Regions from separate parts of the Clostridium sp. HCS.1 genome, predicted to be linked through region 1. Evidence: riboswitches for the same ligand, from Rfam matches in the RefSeq annotation. Region 1 holds a riboswitch; the other holds the start of a gene.

The links. A riboswitch is a leader RNA that binds a small molecule or an ion and turns the genes downstream of it on or off. The one in region 1 is predicted to bind S-adenosylmethionine.
Region 2: it holds a riboswitch for S-adenosylmethionine, as region 1 does, so the genes downstream of both, ACFYH6_RS15100 (methionine ABC transporter ATP-binding protein) here and metK (methionine adenosyltransferase) in region 1, are expected to answer to the same signal.

What each region holds. Positions count from the first base shown of each region.
Region 1 covers NZ_CP170704.1:3,316,847-3,327,733, forward strand. The annotation lists gene secA (preprotein translocase subunit SecA) at 1-1,132, opposite strand, end outside; gene hpf (ribosome hibernation-promoting factor, HPF/YfiA family) at 1,325-1,870, opposite strand; gene ACFYH6_RS15875 (ComF family protein) at 2,267-2,911, opposite strand; gene ACFYH6_RS15880 (hypothetical protein) at 2,884-3,906, opposite strand; gene ACFYH6_RS15885 (ATP-dependent RecD-like DNA helicase) at 3,917-6,148, opposite strand; gene nagA (N-acetylglucosamine-6-phosphate deacetylase) at 6,300-7,430, shown strand; gene metK (methionine adenosyltransferase) at 7,585-8,760, opposite strand; SAM riboswitch class I at 8,859-8,964, opposite strand; tRNA gene ACFYH6_RS15900 (tRNA-Tyr) at 9,097-9,181, opposite strand; tRNA gene ACFYH6_RS15905 (tRNA-Thr) at 9,188-9,262, opposite strand; tRNA gene ACFYH6_RS15910 (tRNA-Val) at 9,268-9,343, opposite strand; tRNA gene ACFYH6_RS15915 (tRNA-Tyr) at 9,364-9,448, opposite strand; tRNA gene ACFYH6_RS15920 (tRNA-Thr) at 9,455-9,529, opposite strand; tRNA gene ACFYH6_RS15925 (tRNA-Tyr) at 9,548-9,632, opposite strand; gene ACFYH6_RS15930 (hypothetical protein) at 9,847-10,293, opposite strand; gene yyaC (spore protease YyaC) at 10,403-10,887, shown strand, end outside.
Region 2 covers NZ_CP170704.1:3,155,184-3,166,070, forward strand. The annotation lists gene ACFYH6_RS15080 (alanyl-tRNA editing protein) at 1-823, opposite strand, end outside; gene ACFYH6_RS15085 (serine hydrolase) at 832-1,749, opposite strand; gene ACFYH6_RS15090 (MetQ/NlpA family ABC transporter substrate-binding protein) at 1,955-2,788, opposite strand; gene ACFYH6_RS15095 (methionine ABC transporter permease) at 2,812-3,450, opposite strand; gene ACFYH6_RS15100 (methionine ABC transporter ATP-binding protein) at 3,450-4,478, opposite strand; SAM riboswitch class I at 4,571-4,714, opposite strand; gene ACFYH6_RS15105 (DUF503 domain-containing protein) at 4,796-5,083, opposite strand; gene ACFYH6_RS15110 (HD domain-containing protein) at 5,157-5,813, opposite strand; gene ACFYH6_RS15115 (hypothetical protein) at 6,061-6,456, shown strand; gene ACFYH6_RS15120 (hypothetical protein) at 6,539-6,739, shown strand; gene ACFYH6_RS15125 (hypothetical protein) at 6,845-7,273, shown strand; gene malQ (4-alpha-glucanotransferase) at 7,448-8,932, opposite strand; gene ACFYH6_RS15135 (LacI family DNA-binding transcriptional regulator) at 9,057-10,073, opposite strand; gene ACFYH6_RS15140 (sugar ABC transporter permease) at 10,161-10,887, opposite strand, start outside.

The sequences.
Region 1 (10,887 bases):
CTTCTGTTAAAGCAGTACCTGTCATACCTGATAACTTATTATACATTCTAAAGTAATTTTGGAATGTAATTGTCGCTAAAGTTTTAGATTCTCTTTCAATCTTAACTCCTTCTTTAGCTTCTATAGCTTGGTGAAGACCATCTGAATATCTTCTACCTTCCATAAGTCTACCTGTGAATTCATCAACTATTATTACTTGATCATCTTTCACCATGTAGTCTTTATCTCTCTTCATTCCATAGTTAGCTTTTAATGCTTGTGTTATATAATGTTGTAATTCTAAATGTTCTGCATCTGCATAGTTATCAATTCCAAAAGCTTTCTCTGCCTTAGCAACACCAGAATCAGTTAGCATTACAGAATTAGCCTTTTCATCAATGGTATAATCAGTTTCAGCTAATAATTGCTTAACAAAATTATCTGCAACATTATAGAATTTTGTTGACTTTTCTCCAGCTCCTGAAATTATAAGAGGTGTTCTTGCTTCATCTATAAGAATTGAGTCGACTTCGTCTACAACTGCAAAATTTAATTTTCTTTGAACTTTTTCTTCTTTGTAGATTACCATATTATCTCTTAAGTAATCAAAACCAAACTCATTATTAGTTCCATAAGTTATATCTGCTGCATAAGCTGCTCTTCTTTCATCAGAATTTAATCCATGAACTATACAACCTGTAGTTAATCCTAAGAAATGATATAATTTTCCCATCCACTCAATATCTCTTGTTGCTAAGTAGTCATTAACTGTTACTAAGTGAACTCCTTCTCCTGATAGTGCATTTAAATATAATGGAAGAGTAGCAACTAAAGTTTTACCTTCCCCTGTTTTCATTTCTGCAATTCTACCTTGATGAAGAACCATTCCTCCAATAAGCTGAACTCTATAATGCTTCATTCCTAAAGTTCTCCATGCAGCTTCTCTACAAACTGCAAAAGCTTCTGGTAATATATCATCTAAGGTTTCACCATTTTTAATTCTATTTTTAAACTCTTCAGTCTTAGCTCTAAGTTCGTCATCTGATAGCTTTTGCATGGATTCATCTAATTCTTCTATTTTATCTGCAATTTTTTCTAGCTTCTTAACTTCCCTTTCGCTATATGATCCAAATATTTTTTCCAAAAAACCCATTTTAATTTTCCCTTCTAATTCGTATATTTTTATGCTGATATTTTTAATATTCATATTTATATAATTTCATTTATAAATTATACCATTTTAATCATATTTAATTCAACAAATATGTAACTATTTAATAAAATTATAACTAAAAAAGGGAAGTGTTATGCACTTCCCTTAGTATTTACCCTAAACATTTAATAATTAAATGTAATCTGGTTCTAATAAACCATAGTCTCCATCTTTTCTCTTGTAAACAACATTCACCTTATTGCCATCAAAATCTTGGAATACAAAGAAGTTATGACCAACTAACTCCATTTGAAGTATAGCTTCTTCTACTGACATAGGTTTGATACTAAATTTCTTAGTCTTAACAACCTTTCCGTTTTCTTCATCTAATACTTCTTCCTCATTTTCGAAAGCATATTCATCTATTTGAGTAAATCTTAAAGATTCATTATTCTTTCTAGATAATTTTGTTCTTTGCTTTCTAATTTGTCTTTCTAGTTTGTTAATAACTAAATCAATTGATTTATACATATCATCTGTTGCTTCTTCTGCCCTAAGTATAACTCCATTAAAAGGTATTGTAACTTCTACCTTTTGTTTATTCTTTTGCACTGATAGGGTAGCTTTAGCTTCAACATCAGGATTAAAATATTTCTTAACCTTAGATAATTTTTTTTCTACCATATCCTTTAATGCAGGTGTTGCTGTAGTATTTTTTGCTATTACTGAAACTCTCATAAAAGTTCATCCCCTCTCTATAAGCTTAAAGCTTAAACAGTAGAATTATTTGTTTGTTTATAAATATATTATACTATCAGTAACCGTTTTTATCAATAACATTATCCATAATTTTCAGAATGTTAACTTTTTTTATACAAAGTAAAAAAAATTAGCCATTAGTTACACTAATAGCTAATTACCGCAAAAATAGCTGACCTGGATTTTGACCCCACACTCGCCTACTGGAGCTTTTGCTACTAGGAATTAACCCCTCACTACTAACCCTCTCAATTGCTTGGTAGGACTTACTTCTACACCGCACCATGCTCACTTAAAATTTTTCTAAGCTTACGTGGATCGTTTTGCCTGCGACTGGCATCGACTTTCATCCACAGACCTATCTTTACTCTATTATTATATATAACTTTTAGCAACTGTCAACATTTTTATTGAAAGTGCTCCGTTTTCTTTAAGTAACTTTTCACATTCATATAGGGTTGCCCCTGTTGTCATAACATCATCAATAAGTAATAATTTTTTATTTTTGATGTTTTTATCAGTTTTTAATTTAAATGCTCCTTTTATATTTTTGCATCTCTCTTCTTTTGATAATAGCTTTTGTTCTTTAACATTTTTATTTTTTATTACATCATTACATATACTAATATCTAAATTTTTATTTATCTCTTTAGCTAAATATTCACATTGATTAAATCCTCTATTTTTTATTGCTTTTTTGCTACTTGGTATATATACTATATAATCTATATCTATTTGATTTTCTATAATCATATCACATAAAAAATCTACTAATATTGAACCTGCAACAAAATTTTTATTATATTTAAATTCTAATATAAGTTTTTTTAGTACTCCATTGTAGTATCCATATGAAAGAACTCCATTAAATTCTTTTACCCTTTTTATCTTACTTTTGCATAATGGACATATACCTACAAATTCACTTTGGCAAATTATGCAACTATTCTTAGGTGGATAGATAATATCTAACAATTCATCCTTTAATGAAATCAGTATTTTAGTAATCCGTTTTCCCATATATTCTTATTATATCTCCTCGTTATATCTTTAGCTAAATCCATATCTTTAGATATATCCCTAGCTACTAATAACACTTCCCCTATGCTTTTATCCTTAGTATTGTTTCCTACATCTGCACAGAAATATAGTATTTTTTTATAATTATAAAAAGCTTCATCTGCAAACAATACAACTATATCTATACCTTCTGTTTTCATTGAATATTCTCTTATATAATTAGTAATAATAAATGTACTTTTATTTTTATTAATATAAGTACTATCTATTTCTCTTGTGGAATCTTCCTTTAGAAATTTAATTACATTAACATCCTTTATTTTTATTTCTTTAGTATAGTAATTATAAACTTTGTTAATTCTATCTTCAGTAGGAACATAAATTATTACCTTCCTTTTATTATTTTTAAACCACATTAAGTAATCATATAATGTGTATGGGATATCTTCATCAAGCTTTACTCTAGTTGTTATTATTCTTGGTTCTGCAAAGACTTTTTTTCTAATTAAATCTCCTATTTCAAAGGAGTTTCCCATATTTATAACTTTATCTACTGAATATGATATTATCCTTTTAGCATAAATATATAAGTACTCTATCCCAGATCTGATTTCTTCTTTTGAAATTGTGGAGTAAGCACTTATATCATCTATAATACAAATATCATAGTAATTTCTTATATTTTTTATATTTTTAGAATTAATAAAAACTAAGTCTTCAGAGCCATCCAATTCTTTATTGCATGAATACTTAAAACTTGATTTTTCTTTCTTTAATTCTCTTAATATTTCCTCATTGCATTGTTCTCCATTCCATACATACAAAATCTTTTTATTTTCTTCAATTAACAGCTTAATTATATTAAGAAAAATTAATGTTGTATTGTATGGATTTGTTATTATATTTAAAATTTTTGTTTGCTTATTATACCACTTATTTATTTTAGATACACAATTATTAAACTCTTTAACGTTAATTAATATATTATCTACCATTTAAATTCTCCTACTCAGTGAATATTTCATTACTGGTAATATCTAAAATTCTATTTTTTAGAGATGAATATCTACTTACGCTCTTATCATTAGTAATCATATATTGAAGTGCCTTTGGAACTCCAACAACTACAACTAGTTCCTTTGCTCTCGTAATTGCAGTATAAAGCAAATTTTTATTCATAAGTAATGGCGAGCCCATAAATGCTGGAGTAATAATAACTTTAAATTCACTTCCTTGACTTTTATGAATAGTTATTGCATATGCTAGCTCTAATTCATCTAAATATATATAATCATAAATAACTTTTCTTTCATCATCAAAGATTACAGTTAGAGTTTTTTCTTCATCATTAATACTTTCTATAAAACCCATATCTCCATTAAATACGCCTACACCTTCATTATCTCCATATCCGTTTATTCTAACCCACTTCAAAGAATAATTATTTTTAATTTGCATTACTTTATCACCTTCTCTAAAGGTAACTTCTTTTAAATCTTTTTCTCTTTTACTTGGTGATTTTGGATTTAATACATTTTGTAGTTCGTTATTCAAATTTTGTACTCCTAGAATTCCTTTTCTAGTAGGAGTTAATATTTGAATATCTCTATATTTATCCCAACTAGTATTGAATTTAGGAAGCCTTCTATTTATTAAATCTATTATTGTCCTAAGTATTTCATTAACATCTTCCTTGTTCTCAAAGAAAAAATCTCCATCTTTTCTATTTAAAATTGGCATTTCTCCATTATTAATTTTATGTGCATTAGTTACTATTAAGCTTTCTTTTCCTTGCCTAAATATATCCTTTAGTCTTACTACTTTTATAAACTTACTTTCAATTAAATCCTTTAATACATTTCCAGCACCTACAGAAGGAAGCTGATCTACGTCGCCAGCTATAATTAATCTAGTTCCTAATTTTATAGCCTTGAGTAAGCTATTCATAAGCATTACATCTATCATAGATGCTTCATCTATAATAATTACATCTGCTTCTAAGGGTTCACTTTCACTTAGCTTATAATAAGACTTTCCTTCATCACTAACACCCATTTCAAGTAATCTATGTATTGTTTTTGCTTCTCTTCCAGTAGACTCACTCATTCTTTTGGCTGCTCTTCCAGTTGGTGCTCCTAATACTACCTTCATATTGTTATTTTCATAGATTTCAATTATAGCTTTTATTATGGTAGTCTTACCTGTTCCAGGACCTCCTGTAATTATTTCTATTCCATTATCAAAAGCTCCTACTATTGCTTCTCTTTGTGAAGGTGCAAAATTTATATTATATTTTTTTTCGAAAACTCCAATTTCAAACTCAATATCTGAGTTAATACTTCTAAAGTTCTCCATACTCAAAGTTATTATTCTATTGGTTACACCTAATTCACAATAATAATATGGTAATGCAAAAACCGAATCCTTTCCCTCTATTTTCTCAACTTTTATTTTTGAATCTAAAGATAAATTATATAAACTCTCCTCTACCATTTCAGGTGTAGCTCCTAATATTTTGCTTGATTCCCTTATTAGCTCATCCTTTGGCATAAATGTGTTACCTGCGGCAGAAAACTGATTTAATATATATCTAATCCCGCTTTGAATTCTAAAAGGTGAACTTGCTTCAATTCCTATACTCTTTGCTATTCTATCTGCAGTTATAAATCCAATACCACTAATTTCATCTGAAAGAATATATGGATTTTCTAAAATTATCTCTTTAGCATTTGCTCCAAAGGTTTTATGAATTTTTATACATTGATTTGTACTCATTCCATGACCTTGGAAGAATATAACTATATCTTTTAAATCTCTTTGTTCTAAATAAGATTCCTTAATAATCTCAAACTTTTTTGCCCCTATTCCTTCTACTAATTTTATTTTATCGATATCTGTATCTAAAACTTCTAAAGTTTTTTCCTTAAATTTTTCAACTAATCTTTTAGCTGTAATTGGGCCTATTCCTCTTATAATTCCTGTAGATAAATATCTTTCTATTCCCTTTGTAGAATTAGGAAGTATTTCTTCATATTCCTCTATATTAAATTGTCGTCCAAATTGCTTATGAACAACCCATTGACCTTTTAATTTAACATGTTGACCTTCTTTTATAAAAGGAACTACTCCCACTGCATTTATTATTTCCTTTTCAGTTCTAATCTTACTTACTACATATCCAGTGTCATCACTTTTAAATACAATAGATTCCACTATTCCATTTATACAATCTTCCATGTTACATTCTCCAAATCTAAATATTTTTTGTTTATACTATTTTTATTATATAATATATCTCTAATAATACATAATAAAGATTATTTATTTTTAAGAATATTGTTTCAATATGGTATAATAATTATATGTTAGGAAGTATGGAGGTGTTTATATGATTATTAAAAATTGTAATATCATATATCTTGACAAGATAGAAAATGGTTCTGTCTTAATTGAAAATGGAAAAATAAAAGAAATTAATCCAAGTAATTATGATGATGAGGAAGTAATAGATGCCAATGGTTTATATTTATCACCAGGATTTATAGATGTTCATATTCATGGTGCAGGTGGCCATGATACTATGGATGGAACCTTTGAAGCAATTAATGAAATTTCCAAGGTAATAGTTAAACATGGTACTACATCCTTTACTCCAACTACTATGACTGTTGCTGTAGAAGATATTAGAAAGTCAATGAATGTAATAAAAGAAGCAAAGGAAAAAGGAACTGATGGAGCTATAGTATTAGGTGCTCATTTAGAAGGTCCATTTATTAGCCCAAAGGCTATAGGAGCCCAAAATCCTAATTACTTAATTCCACCAACATTAGAAAATTATAATGCAATGGTTGGAGATGCTGAAGATGCTGTAGTATCAATTACAATTGCACCAGAAATACCAGGTGCAAAAGAGTTAATTAAAGAATTATCTCAAAGAGGAGTAGTTTGTTCTATAGGGCATACTAAAGCTACTTATAACGAAGCTATGGAAGGAATAAAGTGTGGATGTGGTCACTCAACTCATCTTTTTAATGCTATGACACCTTTCGCTCATAGAGAACCTGGAGTTGTAGGAGCTATATTTGATAGTGATATAACAACAGAAACTATTTCAGATGGAATCCATGTGTCTTATCCATCACTTAGAATAGCTTACAAACAAAAAACTTCAGACAAAGTTCTTTTAGTTACAGATGCTATGATGGCTTGTGCAATGCCTGATGGAATGTATGCTTTAGGTGGTCAAGATGTTGTGGTTAAAGATGGTGCAGCAAGATTATTAAGCGGAAGCCTAGCAGGCTCAATTCTTACATTAGACAAGGCTGTTAAGAATGTATATAAAAACGTTGGTATGCCTCTATATGAAGCTGTAAAAATGGCTAGCTACAATCCTGCAAAACATTGTAAAGTTTCAGATAGAAAAGGTCTTATTAAAGAAGGATATGACGCTGATTTATTATTATTTGACGAAGATATCAACATTAAAAATGTAGTTGTTGGTGGAAAAGTTATAGTATAAAAAATTATTTAGATATATTTTTATAAATTCTAAAGAATAAAAACAAGGAGATAAATATTATAATAATTACTTTAGCAAAGGCTAGAGAACTTAAAATATAATATTTATCTCCTTTTTAATTAAAGTTTATAAACTCTTTATTAAGCTTAAAATTTTACATATATTTTTTTATTTCTTCTACTTTATTAAGGTTTTCCCATGGTAAATCTAAATCAATTCTACCAAAGTGTCCATAAGCAGCTGTTTGCTTATATATAGGTCTTCTTAGCTCTAAATCTCTAATTATAGCACCTGGTCTTAAATCAAATACCTTTTCTACTATAGCTACTATTTCTTCTTCAGATTTTTTGCCTGTACCAAAAGTTTCAATTTCTATTGATACCGGCTTAGCAACTCCAATAGCATAAGCTAATTGAATTTCTAATTTATCAGCAATTCCTGCTGCAACTAAATTTTTAGCTACCCATCTTGCTGCATAAGCTGCTGATCTGTCAACTTTAGTTGGATCTTTACCTGAAAAAGCACCGCCACCGTGTCTTCCATATCCACCATAAGTATCAACAATTATTTTTCTTCCTGTTAAACCACTATCTCCTTGTGGTCCTCCAACAACAAATCTACCTGTTGGATTTATATAATATTTTGTTTTATCATCTAATAATTCAGCTGGAACTACAGCTTTTATTACATGCTCCATTAAGTCATTTCTAATTTGCTCTTGAGTAACTTCTTCGCTGTGTTGTGTTGATATTACAATGGCGTCTATTCTTATTACTTTATTATCATCATATTCAACAGTAACTTGAGTTTTTCCGTCTGGTCTTAAATATGATAAAGTACCATCTTTTCTAACTTCAGATAATCTTCTTGATAACCTGTGAGCCATAGCTATTGGTAATGGCATAAATTCTTCTGTTTCATTAGTTGCAAAACCAAACATCATACCTTGGTCTCCAGCTCCAACAGCTTCTACTTCATCCTTTTCTCCTGCCCTAAATTCTAAGGCTTCATTAACACCCATTGCTATATCTCCTGATTGCTCATCAATAGATGTTAAAACTGAACATGTATCACAGTCAAATCCATATTTAGCTCTATCATATCCAATTTCTCTTACAGTTTCTCTTACTAGCTTTGGAATATCAACATAGCAATTAGTTGATATTTCTCCCATAACTAAAACCATTCCTGTAGTAACAGCTGTTTCACAGGCTACTCTTGCCATAGGATCTTGTGCTAAGATGCTATCTAAAACAGCATCGGATATTTGGTCACAAATTTTATCTGGATGTCCTTCTGTAACTGACTCTGATGTAAATAATCTTCTCATATTAATATCTCCTTTCATATTTTGATATTAATTCTAAAAATTTAGCTATATAATAAAAAAATCTCTTCGATAAGAAGAGATGTTAAAAATCATAACTTTTCTTATCTTGCAAATCAAATTGCTGGAATTGGCACCACACTCAAATACATGAAGTAGGTTGCCGGGTTTCATAGGGCCCTATCCCTCCACCTCTCTTGATAAGAACTAATATCAAATTTTACTTTTCAGATTATATCACTCTTACTATGAATAGTCAATATTTTCTGTAAAACATTTATTTTCTTATAATTTTTATTTATAAGCAAAAAAAGACAAGGTATACTAACATTGTCTTTGTGGTGGGGGAGGACGGATTCGAACCATCGAAACGAAACGTAACAGATTTACAGTCTGCCCCCTTTGGCCACTCGGGAACTCCCCCTTATTATGGAGCTGGCAATAGGAATCGAACCTACAACCTGCTGATTACAAGTCAGCTGCTCTACCGTTGAGCCATGCCAGCATATATGGTGGAAACAACAGGGATCGAACCTGTGACCCTCTGCTTGTAAGGCAGATGCTCTCCCAGCTGAGCTATGCTTCCATATAAAAATTAAATTAAAATGGTGGGGGAGGACGGATTCGAACCATCGAAACGAAACGTAACAGATTTACAGTCTGCCCCCTTTGGCCACTCGGGAACTCCCCCATTTTATGGAGCTGGCAATAGGAATCGAACCTACAACCTGCTGATTACAAGTCAGCTGCTCTACCGTTGAGCCATGCCAGCATATTCAAATAAATTTAATGGTGGGGGAGGACGGATTCGAACCATCGAAACGAAACGTAACAGATTTACAGTCTGCCCCCTTTGGCCACTCGGGAACTCCCCCATAAAATTTATTTAATTAATTTCAGTCATTTGATTTTACTCGCTCGACTGACAATGACTAGTATATATTTATTATTTATTAATTTCAAGTGTAATATTTGTTCATTAAACGAAATTATAACTATTTTATTCTATTTTTCTTTCATTTTCTCCTATTTAATGCTAATATCTTTTTAAAATTATATTTTTAGCATTTTTATTTATTAAATTTAAATTTAGTCCAAAATACTGGAATTTATAGAGTTTTCTAATATATTTTTAAATATTTCATAGTCAGATGTAGGCATTCTTTTTTTAGCTAATTCTACACCTTTATTAATTTTTTCATTATTATCTTTATCTGAAAAATAGTTGTTAATTTTAATAAAATCTAAAACTGATAATTTTTTCATAATTACATTTAACTTTTCTTTTCTATCATTATCTAAATAATTAAATAAACTATTTGAAAAATTACTTTCCTTTAATAAAATAGTTTCTGTTTCTATTGAATTATTCTCTAAACTTTCCTTTGTATTCATATCATATTCATTTGTATCTTGGCTTAAAATATTATTACTTAAAACTTCTTCACTTTTTAACGGCTCCCAAATAAGTAAAAAATAAATAGGTATACTTGCACCTAATATAATAGTAAATATGTATAGTATTAATTTTTTCATATAATTCACCACCTTCATTTAATTACTCTCCTATTTATATTTTTTTATACATTTAATTATATTTTTATTATCTTAAACATATATTGGTATAATCGGGGGGTGAATTCTAGTGAAGCATAAAGTACATTATGATGATCATAATTCCTTCATTGAGATTGCTAATAAAATAAAAAAATATATGAATGAAAATACAGTAATAATTTGTGTAGGTACAGATAAATGCATTGGTGATTCCCTTGGTCCACTAGTAGGTAGCATTTTAATAGAAAAGAACTTCCTATTACCAGTTTTCGGAACACTACAATCTCCTATTCATGCTTTAAATATTGAAGAAAAATTAAATTATATTAATAAACTTCATCCAAACTCACTAATTATCGGAATAGATGCTTGCCTAGGAGAAGAAAATTCTATAGGTGAAATTCATATTCGTGATTATCCAATTCACCCAGGAAAGGGAGTTGGAAAATCACTACCAGAGGTTGGGGATATTTCAATAATAGGTATCGTAGATTCTAGTGACAGTGCTGCATTTTTTACTAGTAGAAGCATTAGATTATATTTAATCATGGAAATGGCTAAAGTAATATCAAA
Region 2 (10,887 bases), 160 kb from region 1:
ATATCTTTTTTTCCTTTTTTATTTCTTCTAAGGAATTCTTTAAATTTTTTATTCCATTTAAGGCTTCATATTCATTACTATTTAAATAATTACAAATTTCTCTAAGGACTTTATCTTTAAGTAATGAATCCTTAATAGCTCTTTCTCCTGCTAAGAATTCTATTCTTGTATTTCCTTTGTTTTTCTCAAACTTTTTAATCTTTATCATCCTTAAATCTGATGTTTTGCTAGGATGAACACCACAACAAGCATTAATATCTAAATCACCTATTTTAACTACTCTAATATCCTCTTCTGTATTAGGTAAGTCTCTCCTTAAATTCATATCATTTAATTCTTCTTCATTAGGAACTAAAAAACTTACTTCTATTCCCTTATGAATTACTTCATTAGCTAAGACTTCTGCTTTTCTAACCATTTCTTCATTAAGTTCACCTATAATATCTACTGTACTTATTTCTTTCCCTAGATGAATACTTACTGTATTGGCATTAAATAATTTAAAAAAGCAGCCTGATAATATATGTTGACCTAAATGCTGATGCATTCCATCTTCTCTTCTATTCCAATCTATTTTACAGAATACAGTATCATTAATTTTACAGGATTCTTTTAATACATGATAAATTAAATTATTTTCTTCATAAACTTCTAAAACTTCATTATCATTTATGTATCCTAAATCACAGCTTTGCCCTCCTCCCCCTGGGAAAAAGGCAGTTTTATCTAAAACTATATGATAAATATCATCAACTTCTTTAACTTCTATTACCTTAGCATCAAATTCCTTTATATATTGATTTTCATAGTATAACCTTTCCAAAGTATCACCTACCTTTTACTTTCTTCTACTATAGTATATATTTCTCTAGATAATCTAGCTATAAGTTCACAAGCTTCTTCGCCCCAATCAAGTAAATATCTTTCATCTTCCCCACCATCTTCATAGGGATTTGTACTTAATTCTCCAATATCCTTAGTTAAAATAACTAATATATAGGGATCTTCTCCATAAATTATCCCTATATCATGATAATATCTGTAGTAATTTCCTATTTTATGGGCAAATTTATTATAATCTAAATACTTATCTAATCTATCATGGTAAGTAGTTTTAGTCATATATTCTATAAGGGTATTATAATATGGGTTATTATCTGGATTTTCATATAAATTATTTAATAAAATTCCAATCTGCCTTGCTGTTGTATAATTTCCCTTAGGTATATTATTATCTTCTGTAATTTCTTTCATATAATCAGTAATGTTAGTTTCTGCTACTCGTGATAACATATTCTTAGCTATATTGTCAGAATTTACAATAGATAAATATATAGCTTCATTAATGGTTATATCAGGAACCTCATCTAAACTACTTAAAACTCCACTTCCTTCTTCCTTATCCTCTTCACTAAAATGAATTAAATCATCTAATGATTTATTTCCAGCTATAACTTCATCTAATATTAACATCGATAAAGGAACTTTATTTGTACTTGCAGCTATATAATATTTATCTGGATTTAAAGTGTATTCTTCATCAGTATTTAAATTCTTAAAATAAATAGCTACATTATTCTTATAATCTCCTAATACTTCATTTGTTTTATTATCAATTAACTCTATAAGTCTGCTATTTTCTCTTTCCAATGTATCTTTATTTTTTATTGTTTCTATATTTCCGCTATATCTGCATCCTGTAAAAATAGTAATAAAAATAGCCATTAACAATATATATATTTTTTTCATTACTACCATCCTTAGTTTTATTTTCATTCTATTATAACATATGAGCTTATTTAAATTATATTTGTAATAAAAAAGTAGATAGACATTATATTCATTCTTTCCTAGATTTACTCTAAGTGAACTGCATATAATATTTATCTACTTTTATTATAGGTAACTAACAATCCTTTAATTAATTTTATAAAAATACCTAAAAATCAACTTTTTAGAATGCTGGAATTACTGTTCCATCACTATATTTTTCTTCTATAAATTTCTTAACTTTTTCAGAAGTTAAAGCCTTTGTTAATGCTTGAATTTTTTCGCTATTTTCATTGCCTTTTTTAACAGCTAATATATTTCTGTAATTTTTAGCTGCTTCTGCATTTGCATCTTCTATTGCTAAAGCTTCTTTAGATGGATTTAATCCTGCTTCAAGTGCATAGTTTCCATTGATAACAGCTAAATCTACTTCATCTAATACTCTAGGTAATTGTGCTGCTTCTAATTCTTCAAATTTTAGGTTCTTAGCATTTTCTGTAATATCCTTAGGAGTAACTAATTCTCCATCATTTAATTTAATTAAACCTGCCTTTTCAATTAATCTTAAAGCCCTAGCTTCATTTGATGGATCATTTGGTATAGCAACTGTTGCTCCATCCTTAAGATCTTTTAAGTCTGTAATAGATTTAGAATAAGCTGCTAATGGTTCTAAGTGAATAGCTGCTGTATAAGTTAAGTCTAAGCCCTTACTTTCATTAGTTTCATTTAAATAAGCTATGTGTTGGAAGTAGTTAGCATCTAATTCTCCTTCATCTAATGCTGTATTAGGCGTTACATAATCAGTAAACTCTACTATTTTTACTGTATATCCTTCCGCTTCAAGATCTGGTACTATTTGCTCTACTATTTCCTTATGAGGAACAGGACTAACCCCTATTGTTATTGTTTTATCTTCAGATGCTGAACCAGATTTATCATCCGCCTTATTTCCACATCCTACTAAGCCCATTGCTAAAGCCCCTGCTAATAAAATTGATAAAATTGATTTTCTTTTCATATTTAAAGCCCCCTTAATTTAATTTATTGTGATAATTTTTTATATAAGTAGTTTCCTAGTGATTGTAGAACTTGTACTATTATTACTAAGATTACTACTGTTACTATCATTACATCTGTTTGGTATCTTTGATACCCATATCTTACTGCTAAATCACCAAGTCCACCTGCGCCTACTGTTCCTGCCATAGCTGAATATCCAATTATGCTTATTATTGTTAATGTTAATCCTGAAATTATTGATGGTACTGCTTCTTTAAGCATAACCTTAAATATTATTTGAATATTTGATGCTCCAAAGGACTTAGCTGCCTCTACTACTCCTGGATCTACTTCTTTTAAAGCTGATTCTATTATTCTTGCTACAAATGGAGCTGCTGCTATAGTAAGTGGAACTATTGCTGCTGTGGTTCCTATAGACTTTCCTACTAATAATTTTGTAAAGGGCATTATTGCCACCATTAAAATTAAGAATGGAAAACCTCTTAAAATATTAATTATTGTATCTAAAGTTTTATAAACTCCTTTATTAGGCCTTAACCCCTTTGGTGCTGTTACTATTAACGCAATGGCTGGAATAAAACCTAATATTACTGAAAATAGTGTTGAGAAAAATACCATTATTATGGTTTTATTAAATCCTTCTATTAATATTTCTGACATTAATTAAGCACCTCCAATACTACATCTCTTTCTTGAAGATAAGCTATAACCTTGTCCTTATCTTCTTCCTCAATATTTATAACTAAATTACCTAATATATCTTCTCTAAACTTTTCAAGCTTTCCCCAAACTATTGAAAAATCTACATTTAAATCTCTTGCCATCTTTGTTATAAGAGCATTTTCTGAAGATGTACTTGGGAAGAATAATTTAATATTAATACCTTTATTAGGTAAAAGGTCCTCTTCTTCTCCAAGGAATTTCTTTAATGATACTCCTGGCCTTAAGAATAATTCTTCTGCTTTTCCCTCTGCCTTTAATATTCCTCCTTCAATTAATGCAACTTTTTCACAAACTTCTTTTACCACTTCCATCTGATGAGTTACTATTACAATAGTTATACCTAGTTCTTTATTAATCTTAGATAAAAGTGATAGTATGTCCTTTGTTATCTTAGGATCTAAGGCTGATGTTGCTTCATCACAAAGTAATATTTTAGGTTCTAATGCTAATGCTCTTGCTATAGCTACTCTTTGTTTTTGCCCTCCACTTAAACTAGCTGGCTTTACTTTTGCTTTTTCAGAAAGTCCTACTAATTCTAAAAGTTCATTTACCCTTTCATTTATTCTTTTCTTTCTATAAGCTCTATAGCCAATACTTTTTTTATTCCCTAAATTATTTCTATACTCTTTATATTCTTCTTCAAAGCCCCATACTTCTAATGGTAATGCTACATTATCAAATACAGTTTTTCTATTTAATAAATTAAAGCCTTGAAATATCATACCTAGCTTTTTTCTAAATTCTCTTAATTCATATCCTTTTAAATCTTTAACTTCTTTTCCCATAACATTTATTGAGCCATCTTCATAACCTTCAAGTCCATTTATACATCTAAGTAAAGTTGATTTTCCTGCTCCACTATGTCCTATTATTCCATATATCTTTCCTTCTTCAATTGATAATGATACATTTTTAATAACTTCTACATCATTAAATTTTTTAGTTAAGTTTCTAATTTCAATCATTTACGTCCCTCCTAATAAGAACTTCAATAAAAACAAAAAACGCACTAGAGAATAAATTCTCTAGTGCGTGTAAATTCACTTATTGATTTATTCTCTCATCTATCAGCTTAAAAGCTGCAGGATTTAGCACCAAACTTAATATGCGTAATTTAAGCTCAATAAAAATTAAGCCTATCACACCTATTACAGGTTGCTGGGTTTCACAGGGCCAGTCCCTCCACCACTCTTGATAAGAAACATTAAAAAATGTTTATTAAATTTTATATTAATACTATACTGTTATTAACTTAAATTGTCAATAACTATCACGAAAATATTTAGAATATTATTACTTCCCTATCTATATTCATTAATTCTGCATCAGTATTTTCTTCAACAAAATTTATTATATTTTCATATGTTGAATCTACTTGTGCATTTGTAGCACAAATAGCTGATACTCCAATAGTAATATAATTATGAATGTCTTGATTACCTACTTCATTTACTGATATATTAAATTTATTTTTAAGCTTTTGAGTTACACTTCTAACTATCATTCTTTTTTCTTTTAATGAATGAACCCATTCAGCCCTTAAGTTAATAGTCATTACTAACACCTTCATAATTATCACCCTTTTATTAATATTATACTCCTTATATTAATATAAGTAAAAGAAGGAGAAATAATACACAATATTAATCCATTCCTTTAAAGTTCCATTCATTATAAAACTCATCTAAAAACTCTTCCATAAATTTATGTCTTTTTTCTGCTATTTCCTTTGCTGTATCTGTATTCATTAAATCTTTTAATTTTAATAATTTTTCATAAAAATGATTTATTGTATGATTTTCTGCATTTTTAACTTCATCTAAGTTTTTAAAATCCATAGGTTTTATTGATGGATCATACATTAGACGATTTTTACTGCCACCATAAGCAAAGGTTCTAGCTATTCCTATTGCACCTATAGCATCTAATCTATCTGCATCTTGAACTACTTTCCCTTCAATTGTATGTTGGGTTGAATCCACAACTCCACCTTTATAAGACATAGTTTTTATTATTTTTATTATTGCTTCAGAGGATAATTCGTCTACTTCTATGGACTTTAAGAAATCTTCTGTAACGGTAGTATTACTATCATTGGACTTTGAAAATTTCCAATCATCAATATCATGTAATAATGCAGTCATTTCAACAATAAAAGAATCTGCATTTTCTTTTTCAGCTATATATTTAGATAAGTTATATACTCTTTCTATATGGAACCAATCGTGTCCACTTCCTTCTCCATATAGTTTGTTTTTCACAAATTCTTTAGTTTTTTCTATCTTTAAAGATTTATCCATTTTATTCTCCTTTTGTAGTAAATTATATAATTATTATACATTAATCATTAACTTGAATCCCATGATAAATATTTAATTTTTAATAATAAAAGACTCTATTTTATTTGAATGTTGATAATTAATTAATTTTTTCAATTCTGTATAATGTCATTATCTTTGTGGAATTATATCCCAATTAATGTATAATAAGAATATATATTATTATACATTTGTATTAAAATACTAGGTATTGGGGAGAAAAAATAAAATGAATAGTAAAAATACAGTAAAATATCTTATTTATCTTATTCTTCTTATAAGTTTATATTATTTAGGTTCAAGTATATTGGCAAAACATTATGAAGAAGCAAAAATAACTTTTATTTATAACTACTGGTTAATTACAATGGTAAAGCTGATATTCTTTGGCGGAATTGGTATGGTATTAGGTTTAGATAAGTTTTTATCAGAATTAACTAAGGAAGGAAAATGGAAATTTGATATTACTAAATTAATAATTTTAGGAATACCTTCTCTAATTTTTTCTATGCAATATTTAGTTTTAACTTTTATTCAAATTCCAAATTCATTTAGCAGTGTATTTACTATAGCAAATATTGTCTTAGGATATACATTAATATCAAGCTTATATAAAGAATATTAATTTTGAAATATTACAAATTAATTTATAGGATCTAAGTAATTGTATTTAATTAAGAGTTAATAAATATTATGAGGTGTAATTTATGAATAATGGTAAAAATTTTATTAGGGCTTTTTTATTATCAATTGTTATTATTATCGGATTTCTTATTTTATTTGAATTAATAGGGTTTGACCAGGAACAAACTAGTATTGCAGTTGCAACAATAATTGTTTTTACTATGCTCTATTGTACGTATTCTATTATTGATGAAATAAGAGATACTAAAAATACGAAGGAATAATCTTAACTATTACGAATTGATAAACTTATAGGAAGTGAGTAATTGTATTGTATTGTATTGAGTAATATAATAGATGTTTATATTGAAAGGAGTATATGATAAGAAGTGAAGAAATTGTTATTAACATTTACTATTCTGTTAAATTGCATCATTATGACTATGTGTACGAGTGAAACTATAACTAAAGTAACGTATCAGGGTGGAAGTTTAAATTGGGAATCAACAATGATATTTGATGAAAACGATAAGTATATAGTTAATATTAAGTATATAGGGCAAGAAGAACAGTTGCCATTAAAGGCTACTTTAAATGCAGAATTCTTATCAGGTAACAGTACGGGTGGATATTTTGAGTACAGTGAATTAACAGCCGAAAAATTTGGAGGTTTTACTTTTGAAGACGATTATGATAAAGAGATATTTGGCTCTGTATCAAAATCTAAGAATAAAGATAAGTTGAATGTAGTTATAAAATGGAATAATACAGAAGAAACTATTGAATTAAGTAAAGTTAATAATAATGAAAGCGATTAATATTAAACTATTACGAATTGAAAGTTAATAAATTTATTTATTAACTTTCATCCTTTCCATTATCAACACCAATTTAAAACATAAACTAATAAAAAAGTGTCTACAAAGCAGACACCTTTTAAACTCCTAACTCTTAACCTTATCTATTCACTCTTCACTATTACCTATTACCTATTACTTAGCTACTCTATTATATAACTTAGTTAAATCATAAATTTCTTTTGCTAGTTTATCAGTAAAATCACTTTCTTTTGCTCTCCACATCCAGTTGCCTCCTAGAGTTGATGGGAAGTTCATTCTAGCTTCTTTTCCTAGTCCTAAGAAATCTTGCATAGTTGTAATTGCTAGGTAAGCAGTACTAGACCATACTCCTCTTATTAAACCTCTAGCAATACCTTCTTCGTAAGTTAAATTAAGATATTTCTTAGCCTTTTCTATTTCTGCTGTAGTTCCTGTTGAGTTGTACCAGCCACATACTGTATCATTATCATGAGTTCCTGTATAGGCTACGCAGTTTACTGGATAGTTATGTGGTAAATCTCCACTATCTTCTCCACCAAAAGCAAATTCAAGTATTTTCATTCCTGGGAAACCTGTATAATCTCTAAGTTTGATTACTTCATCTGTCATCATTCCTAAATCTTCTGCAATTATTTTTACATCTCCAATTTTATCTTTTATTGCTTTGAAAAGCTTAGTTCCAGGTCCCTTTGTCCACTGACCATTCTCTGCAGTTTTATCTCCATATGGAATTTCCCAATAAGCTTCGAATCCTCTAAAATGATCAATTCTAACTACATCGTATATTTTGAAACTCTCTCTAACTCTTTTTATCCACCAATCATATCCATCTTCTTCAAGAGCCTTCCAATTGTAAATAGGATTTCCCCATAATTGACCTGTGCATGAGAATGTGTCTGGAGGACATCCTGCAACTGTTATTGGTTTCATATCCTTATCTAGGTTAAAATATTTAGGATTACTCCAAATATCTGCACTATCTTCAGCTACATATATTGGTATATCTCCTATTATATTTATTTCATTTTCATTAGCATATTTCTTTAAGTTATTCCATTGCTTAAAGAAAATATATTGAATGAATATCCAATAATTAATCTCATCTTTAAGTAATGTCTTATAATGATTTATTGCTTCTTTTTTTCTAAGTCTTATATCATCATCCCAATTATACCAACTAACTAAATCAAAATGATTTTTAACTGCCATATATAAAGAATAGTCTTCTATCCAAAATTTATTTTCAGCTATAAATTTCTTTAATTCCTTAGTATACTTTCCTTTTGAATTTTCATAAGCAATTCTAAGAACTTTATTTTTATTAATAAATAACTTTTGATATTCAACTGTATCTTCTTTTGATCCATAATCTAAATTTTCATAATCACCTTTATTTAATAAGCCTTCTTCTTCCAATATATCGAAATCTATAAAGTATGGATTACCAGCGAAAGCTGAAAAACATTGGTATGGAGAATCTCCATATCCTGTTTGCCCCAGGGGAAGTATCTGCCAATATTTTTGTCCACTTTTTTTTAAGAAATCTATAAATGAAAAGGCTTGTTTCCCAAAAGTACCTATTCCATACTTTCCAGGTAATGATGAAATATGCATTAATATTCCACTACTTCTTTCCATTTTACTACCTCATTTCTGCCAAATTTTCATATATTTTACACAACGCTAGTATAACATTTTTAATAAAAGATTTGCAAAATTCTGTTTCAGGGTATAATCTTAAAATTTATAATAATAATTTTTATTATTCTATCCTAGGGTTTGTTGATTCTCTTTTTATTAATTCTGTATTAAGAATAATGTGTTTATTATCTGTTTTATTCATCATTAAATCTAATAATAAATCAACACTAATTTTAGCCATTTCCACTTTAGGTTGTATAACTGTTGTTATAGTAGGGTTATAAAATTCACTTATATCCATACCATCAAATCCTATAATTGAAATATCTTTTCCTACTATTAACCCTCTGTCTTTTATAGCCTTAGCACATCCTACAGCCATTATGTCTGATATTGCAAATATAGCTGTAACTTCATTATGTTCATCTAAAAATTTTTTAGTTTCTTCATAGGCTCCTCTATAATCATAATTCCCTAAAATTCTATATTCCCTATTAACTGAAATACCATTATCAATCAAAGCTTGTAAATATCCAGCTTCTCTTCGATGACTAATTCCAATATCATATTCATCCCCTAGCATTAAAGCTATATTTCTATGGCCAAAATCTATTAAATATTTAGTAGCCGAATAGGCTGCCTTTTCATTATCTATGGATACTGATGAAAATTTAGATAACTCTTTTCCATACTTATGATTAATAGATGTTAGCACTACAGGAACATTAATATCTTTAAAGTCATCATTTTTTACGTCTGTAAAGTTGCCTCCAAGACATATAACACCTTGTAGTCTTTTTTCCTTTATTATGGATATTAAATTATTCATTTCATCATCACTTAGATAGTCATGATGTTCTAATATCATTGAATAACCAGCTTTAGATATTCTTTTACTAATTAAATCTAACATTTCTGAGAAAAAAGGATTAAATACCCCTTTTATTAATACCCCAATATTATTTGAATTGTTCTTTTTTAAATTTCTTGCACTGTTGTTTGGTATATAATTATTCTCTTTTATAATCTCTAAAACTTTTTCTCTTGTTTGCTCCTTAACGTCTGGATGATTGTTAATTACACGTGATACCGTACTAACCCCTACCCCAGCTATATTTGCAATATCTCTTATGTTAATCATAAATCCCTCCAAAATTCGACAAAATATTCGGTACCGTTTCCATTATCACCTATATTTTTATAATGTTTACCTTAATATAATACACTATTCCTTTACTGATCCAGAAACTAATCCACCTGCTATATACTTTTGGAAAAGCATAAATATAACTACAATTGGTGTAGTAGCCATTACTGCTGCTGCTGAATATTGAGTCCAATTTGCTGAGAATTGATCCTTAATAAATTTTTGTAATCCAGTTACAATAGTTTGTACATCTGCATTTTTTAATATTGCTGAAGTAAACATAAATTCACTATAAGCTCCTATAAATGCAAATAAGAATATTACTATTAACATATTTCTTAATAAAGGTAGTATTACTGATGTAAATACTTTAAATGTAGATGCCCCATCAATGTATGCTGCTTCAACTAATTCATCTGGAATACCATCTACTGCACCCTTTAAAAGCCAAATATTATATGCACTACCACCAGCTAATATAAGTATTAGCACTATTGGTTTATTAGTTAAGTTGTATGTGAAAACTATTCCCATTATTGCTGGTAATGCCATAGCAGCTGGAAACATTTGAAGAATTAATAAACTCATAAGTCCTTTTTTTCTTCCCCAGAATCTTAGCTTAGAGAAAGCAAAAGCTGCTGGAACTGATAACACTAATTGAAGAACTGCAACACTAGTACAAATAATTAGTGAATTTCTAAGCCATAATAAGAAATTTGTTTTTTCAAGTACTTTTACATAATTATCAAGTGTCCATTCTGCTGGGAAAAATGATGTTTGAGTAAATGAACTTCCCTTTGCCATA